Linked DNA regions of Actomonas aquatica. The main gene of each other region encodes a partner of the protein of the gene in region 2 in a complex. Links are inferred from orthologs where the notes say so. Each region holds a gene or a part of one and is shown on either strand. Other genes may lie near its edges. The genes, in order: tsaD and tsaE.

Region 1 (3,311 bases), 280 kb from region 2 along the record:
CATGAGCAACGCCGGCGGCAACCAGCCGCACACCAGCGAGGACGAGGAAAAGCGCCAACACTTCTTCGACTCCCTCGTCAGCGAGACCTCGCTGCAGGAACACCTCATGAGTCAGGCCGAAATGGCCGACGTCGACGACGCCACCATCGAAGCGATGCAATACCTCGTCGGCAGCCTCGACGACCGCGGCTTCCTGACCCAATCGATTCCCGACATCGCGCTCCAGACAGGCCTCCCCCTCGACGCCGTGCAGAGCGCCCACGCCCTGCTCAAAACCTGCGAGCCCGCCGGCATCGGTGCCGCCGATCTGAAGGACTGCCTCGCGCTGCAGCTTGTCGCCAAAGGCCGCGGTGACTCCCTCGCCGCCCGCATCGTGCGCAACCACTTCCCTCTCCTCATCCGTCGTCGCATTCCCGACATCGCCCGCCGTTCCGGCGCGACCCTCGAGGACGTGCAACACGCCATCGAGGAGATCGGCACCCTTGATCCCGCCCCCGGCCGCCGTTTTGCCGACGACTCAAACCGCGTCGTCACGCCCGATGTCACAGTCGAAAAGGACGGCGACGAATGGAAGATCGAGCTCAACAGCGACTACATCCCGCGTCTCCGGATTTCGAATACGTATAAGGACCTCATCGCCAAGGGTTCCCTCAACCGCCAGGAGCGCGACTACCTGCGCGAACGCATCCGCTCCGGCCGTTTCCTCATCAATTCCATCGAACAGCGCCAACAGACCATCGAGCGCATCACCCGAGAGATCATCAAGGTGCAGGAGCCGTTCTTTGACGAAGGCGTGTCCAAACTGCGTCCGCTCACCATGACGCAGATCGCCGACACCGTCGGTGTGCACGAGACCACCGTGAGTCGCGCCATCGCCAACAAATACATCCGCACCCCGCACGGCGTCTTCGATTTCAAATTCTTCTTCACGCCCGGTTATCAATCCGATGGCGGCGCTTCCGTCTCCAACACCAGTGTGAAGGAGATGATCCACGATCTCATCGACATCGAGGATCGCAGCCGACCGCACAGCGATCAGGACCTCGTGGCCAAGCTACAGGACAAGGGCATCAAAATCGCCCGCCGCACCGTCGCCAAATACCGCGAAGAGCTCGGCATCCTCCCCAGCAACCTCCGCCGCGAATACGCGTAGGCAGGCGCAGATCGGACGACCATCCATCGCTGTCGGGCGTAAAGCCCGACCCACAGTAAACGCCTCCAACATGTGGGTCGGGCTTTACCGCCCGACATCCTCAGCGCGCCAGTGGCATGCTGGGGTGAATAGCCAGTTCGGCCGGCGCCACGTCCTGCACCATCGGATCCACCCACGCGGCAAACGCGATCATGCCGGCGTTGTCGCCAGTGTGCTTCGGCTGCGCGGCGAGGAATTTAAAATGCCGGCGCTCGGCCATCGTCTGCATCGCCGCCCGCAGGGTGCGATTGTTGGCCACGCCACCCGACAGCCCCACGCTGCGAAATGTCTCGGTGCGCGACGCCAGTTTGGCCTTGCGCACAAGGGCATCGATCACCGCCTGCTGGTAGCTCGCACACAGGTCCGCTTTGCGCGCTTCGATTTCCTCCAGCGACATTTTTTCCAGCTGGTATCGCAGCGCCGTTTTTAGCCCTGAAAAACTGAAATCGAGCTCGGCCTTCTTGCCGATGCCGCGGGGAAAATCGAAAGCCGTCGCATCGCCCTCCGCCGCCAGCTTCTCCACCCGCGGACCGCCGGGATAACCCAGCCCCAGCAGCTTGGCACCTTTGTCCAAAGCCTCGCCCGCCGCATCGTCGCGCGTCGACGAAATCACCGTAATGCGCCGCGCTTCGTCCAATTTGAAGAGCAGCGTATTACCGCCCGATACGATCAGGCCGAGATGCGGCAGGAGCGCAGCGAAGGCCTCATCAAATCGCTCCGGCGCTTCGGCGTGCAGCGCGATGAAAGGCGAAAAGGTGTGCCCCCGCAGATGGTTCACTCCGGCCAGCGGCACGCCTTGCGCCACCGCGAGCGCCTTGGCCGAACTGGTGCCGATAGCCAGACAGCCGGCCAATCCCGGTCCATGCGTGACGACCACGCGCGTCACCGCCGTGAGATTGTGCTGTTTGCCAACTTCGGCCAACAGCGGTCCGATCGTGCGTAAGTGCTCACGCGTGGCGAGATCCGGCACCACACCGCCATAGTCCTCGTGCAACGCCATCTGGCTGTGCACCCACTCGCCCACCAGGCCGTGCGCGGGATCAAACAACGCCACCGCGCTTTCGTCGCAGGAACTCTCGATCGCCAGAATCACGGTTGTGCCGCCTCTTCCTTTTGCTCGATTAACAACGCGGCTTCGAGGATCGCCTGCGCCGCGTCCAACTGCCGGTCCGCGACCGGCGCGATACCAAAGCGTTCCTCAAACGCCGCCGGATCATTCAAGTCCGGCCGCAGGCGCTGCAGGGCCACGTTGCGGTCCTCGTCGGGTGACATGATCACCTCGACATCCGGCGGCACGCCGCGCTCGTGAATCGTCTCACCGCCCGGCGTGTAGTAGCGCGCCGTGGTAAGGCGCAACGCCTCGCCTTCATTCAGGCGGAAAAGGGTTTGGACGGAGCCTTTGCCAAAGGAGCGCTCGCCGACCACGACCGCTTTGCCGGTGTCCTTGAGCGCGCCGGCCAAAATCTCCGCCGCGCTGGCGCTGCCGGCATTGATGAGCACCGCCATCGGCAATTCGATCGGATCCTTCTCGTTGCGCGAACGCAGTTCCTCGCGGTCCTCCGCCTGACGTCCCTGGGTGTAAACCAACAAGTCCCCGCGCTCGAAAAACGGCTCGAGCACATCCGCCGCCGACGTGAGCAAACCGCCGGGGTTGTTGCGCACATCGATGATGAGTGCCCGCGCGCCTTCTCCCAACAATTGGGCGAGCGCCGCGTGCATCTCCTCCGCCGTGGGCTCCGAAAACTGCACAATCCGCACGTAGCCGATGTTGCCCTCCAGCATCCGCACATCGGTCACACTCTCCACGCGGATAAACTCCCGCACGATCGTCAGCTCGATCGGTTCATCTACCCCCTCACGCCCGAAACTCACCTGCACACTCGTGCCGGGTTTGCCGCGCATCCGCTCCACGACCTCGTTGAGCGTTTTGCCTCGCATGGATTCGCCCTCGACCGCCAACACCACGTCGCCGCGCAAAATGCCCGCGCGTTCTCCCGGAGTGCCCGCGATCGGTGCGACCACCACCACCTGATCCTCGCGCCGCTCAATCTGCACCCCGATGCCCCCAAACTGACTGTCGAGATCCTCCTGCAGATGCGCGAAGTCGCTCGCCCGCAGG
Region 2 (3,239 bases):
GCCGCGCCGGAAGCGGCTGAGGCCCCGGCTCCCGAAGGCGAGGCGACGGAAGCTCCGGCCGCCGAGGAGAGTGCCGTGTCCGAGGCCGCCGCTCCGGCTGCGCCTGCCGCGCCGAGCTTCGACAGCCTTACTGAAGCCAAGGTCTACCTGCTCAGCCACGCCCGCGACAAAGCGGTGCGCACCTACGAGCATGGCCGTTTCCACGGCAACATCATCGAGAAGATGCCGGACGGTGAAATCAAACGGGCCGTGGTCGGCGCGTTGGAGCGCCAACAACGCTTCCCGCTCGACACCGCCAACGCGTTGCGCGGTCGCCTGCGCCGGGAAGGATTCACGATCTTCAAGAAGGGCTCCAAGGGCATCAGCTACGTTTGCGCGGTGAAGCGGAAGTTCCGCGTGCCGGGTCAGACCTTTGCCGATTCGATCGACGAGCTGATCAACTTCATCGAGACGCACTCGATGGTGAAGGTGAGCGAGTTGCCGGACAAGTTCCTCGGGCTCACGCCGGTAGCGGAAGCGACCGCAGCCCCGGTTGCGCCGGAAGCCCCGGCCGCCGCGCCCGCGACTGAAACCACGCCGCCGGAAGAGCCGGCTGCAGCAGAGGAGACCGCAGCCGAAGCTGAGACGCCGGCCCCCGAGGCGGCTGCTCCCGCCGCTGCGGAAGCTCCGGCTCCGGCCGCGACTGGCACGACTTCTCCCTTTGCTCCAGATGACCAGCCGAAGATCAAGCGCATGCAGCTCGATCTGCGTTGGCTGGTGACCGAAGGTTACGTGACCGAGTTCATTGACGGCAGCCTCTTTGCCGCGCCGCCGATGCCGGAAGCGAAACCGAAGCCCCAGGCGGAACCGGCGAAAGCGACCAAGCCCGCTGCTGCTGCAGAAGCTGCTGCGGACGTGGATGAGTCCGAAGCCGAGACCGAGCCTGAGGCAGTCCCGGATGAGCCTGCCGCCGCACCGGAAACGGAATCCGAACCGGAAGCGGAGAAGAAGGCAGCGGAAGCCGCTCCGGCTGAACCGGCTCCGACTCCGACCGCGGAGGAACCGGCCGCTGAGACGGCCGAACCGCCGGCGGAAACGGACGACGAAAAGAAGTCGGCCGAGTAAGGCACTTTTACGGGATGACCGCTCCATGTGGTCATCCCGTTTTTTTTGGGAGAGTGGGGAGTCGGGGGGACGAGCCGAAAGGCAACGTGCCGCTCGGCCGGTGCGTTTTAACGCAAAGACCGCAAAGACCGAGGGGCAGGAGGGAGCGGGCGTGTCGCCCGCGTTCGGTGGGGTGGGGCCGGACGGGCGTGTCGGCGGTCCCGCGCCCGCGTTACCGGAGGCGGAGGGTGTGGCGTTGGTCGGGCGTGATGCCGAGGTCGAGATGCCAGGTGTTGGTCGGGAGCCAGCCGGGGATGCGTTCGGGCCATTCGATGGCGGCGATCCAGGGGCTCACCAAAAAGTCTTCCAGCATGAGGGCTTCGACCTGGTCCTCGTTGTCGAGGCGGTAGGCGTCGAGGTGGAGCAGGCGGCGCGGCCCTTCTTCGTAGAGGGTGTAGAGGTTGAAGGTGGGGCTTGTCACCGGATCCTGGATACCGAGGCCGGCGGCGAGTCCCTGCACGAAGGTGGTTTTTCCGACGCCGAGGTCGCCGTGAAGGGCGAGCACCGTGTCGTCGGGCAACTCGCTGGCGAGCGCGGCCGCGGCGGCGCGGGTGGCGGCGGCGTCGCTGGTGGTGAGACCGGCGCGAAGTTCAGCGCAGATGTTCGAAGCCATGGACGGAGGCGAGATCGAGTTCGTCGGTATAAGGCGAACGGGCCCGACGTTTGACGAAGCGGCCGATGCAGGTGAGACGGCGCCGAAAGATTTCCCGCCACTCGGCGATGAAGGCGGCCGGATCGGCTTTGCCGCTAAGGGTGAAGAGCAGTTCGTAGTCTTCGCCGTCGGTGAGGGCGTGATGCAGCGGGCTGACGCCGCTGGTCGTGGCGAGTTTGCGGGCGGAGCGGCTGATCGGCAGTGCTTTGCCATCGAGGGCGGCGCGGCAGGCGTTCGGGGTGAGGGCGTGCACGTCTTTGGCGAGGCCGTCGCTCACGTCCATCATGGAGCGCACGTGCGGATGGCGGGCGAGCCATTGGCCCTCGGCGAGGCGCGGAGAAAATTTGTAATGCCAGCCGAGGCGACTGCCGCCGAGGGTGCCGGTGACGAAGATCCAATCGCCGGCCGCGGCGCCCTGGCGGGTGAGAGGGCGATCCTCGGGGGCCTCGCCGATAATGGTCATGGTGGCGATGAGACCGGAGGCATGGTGGGCAATATCCCCGCCGATGATCGGCACGCGGTGTTGGCGGGCGATGGTGGCAAGGCTGCGGTAAAACTCGCGCAACCAGTCGAGGCGCACCTGCTCGTTGAGGGCCAGTGCGATGACGGCGGCGCGGGGGCGACCGCCCATGGAAGCGATGTCGCTGAGGTTGCGGTTGAAGAGCTTCGCGCCGACCCCGCGGGCGGGCACGCTGTCGTCGAAGTGCTCCCCGTAGATGACCGGGTCGACTGTGATGAGTTGGTCGCGCATGGAGCCCGCCAGGACGGCACAATCGTCGCCGATGCCGCCGGGGGGGCGGGGGGAGGCGGTGCTTAACCAGCGGCGGATCTCACCGATCAGTTTGGCTTCGCCCAAACTGGTGACGGCGAGGCGGCGTTGGGTGGTGAAGGGGGACATGGGGCAAAGTCAGGTCAGAAGTCGACGCCGGCGATCAGCAGCAGGATGGTGTTCAGGTTAAACAACGCATGGGCGACGATCGGCACGGAGATACGGCCGGTGCGTTCGTAGGCGAGGGCGAAGACCACGCCGAGCAGAATGAGGGGCAGCGAGGCCACCAGGTTGCCGTGGAGGAGGCCGAAGATGGCGGCGGGCAAAACGAGGGCGACGGGACGGGGCAGACGCGTGCGCAGGTAACGGAATAGGCCGGCGCGGAAAATCACCTCTTCGGTCACGGGCGCGATGATGACGGCGAGGAAACTCATGCCGAGGAGCACGGGCAGGGATTGGCTCTCGGCAAAGACGTCGATCATGTCCTGCTTGTCCGTGCTGAGGCCGAGGCGATCGAGCAGGAAGATCCAGCCGATGTTGGTTGCGGTGAGCAGGGGAATGGCGGCCAGCAGTGTGACCGGGCCGGCGATCCACGGGGCGTGTTGTGGAGGCGAGGGCTGAGCGGGATCGAGCGGCGGCGGATCCACCGGCGCGGGTTCATCGATCGCGACCGGG

Evidence for each region.
Region 1: the proteins of tsaE (region 2) and tsaD are in contact, whole or in part, in a crystal structure (PDB 6N9A), measured with the Thermotoga maritima proteins. The link is inferred for Actomonas aquatica from one-to-one orthologs. Residues at the interface, in WP_004082108.1 of Thermotoga maritima: Leu37, Gly38, Lys46, Lys57, Val59, Lys60, Ser61, Thr63, Phe64, Thr65, Leu66, Met67, Val69, Pro71, Tyr82, Arg83, Leu84, Asp86, Asp88, Phe89, Asp93, Ile128, Asp130, Glu131, Arg134; in WP_004082750.1 of Thermotoga maritima: Cys10, Asp11, Arg49, His50, Leu82, Gly84, Gly135, Gly136, Glu154, Thr155, Leu156, Asp157, Asp158, Ser159, Glu162, Asp165, Lys166, Arg169, Leu170, Tyr175, Lys213, Thr214, Leu217, Tyr218, Gln221, Arg222, Asn324.

The regions. Positions count from the first base shown.
Region 1 is NZ_CP139781.1:1,565,121-1,568,431, forward strand. The notes cover bases 270-3,269. They hold tsaD (tRNA (adenosine(37)-N6)-threonylcarbamoyltransferase complex transferase subunit TsaD), read right to left. Parts: upstream 2,286-3,269; coding sequence 1,254-2,285; downstream 270-1,253. Other genes in these bases: rpoN (RNA polymerase factor sigma-54), read left to right, coding at 270-1,153; K1X11_RS06015 (S41 family peptidase), read right to left, coding at 2,282-3,269. Also shown: more of rpoN, read left to right, coding at 1-269; more of K1X11_RS06015, read right to left, coding at 3,270-3,311.
Region 2 is NZ_CP139781.1:1,849,256-1,852,494, reverse strand. The notes cover bases 37-2,964. They hold tsaE (tRNA (adenosine(37)-N6)-threonylcarbamoyltransferase complex ATPase subunit type 1 TsaE), read right to left. Parts: upstream 1,757-2,964; coding sequence 1,316-1,756; downstream 37-1,315. Other genes in these bases: K1X11_RS07105 (CPBP family intramembrane glutamic endopeptidase), read right to left, coding at 2,708-2,964; K1X11_RS07110 (thiamine-phosphate kinase), read right to left, coding at 1,734-2,693; K1X11_RS07120 (hypothetical protein), read left to right, coding at 37-1,104. Also shown: more of K1X11_RS07120, read left to right, coding at 1-36; more of K1X11_RS07105, read right to left, coding at 2,965-3,239. UniProt on the Escherichia coli protein: Required for the formation of a threonylcarbamoyl group on adenosine at position 37 (t(6)A37) in tRNAs that read codons beginning with adenine.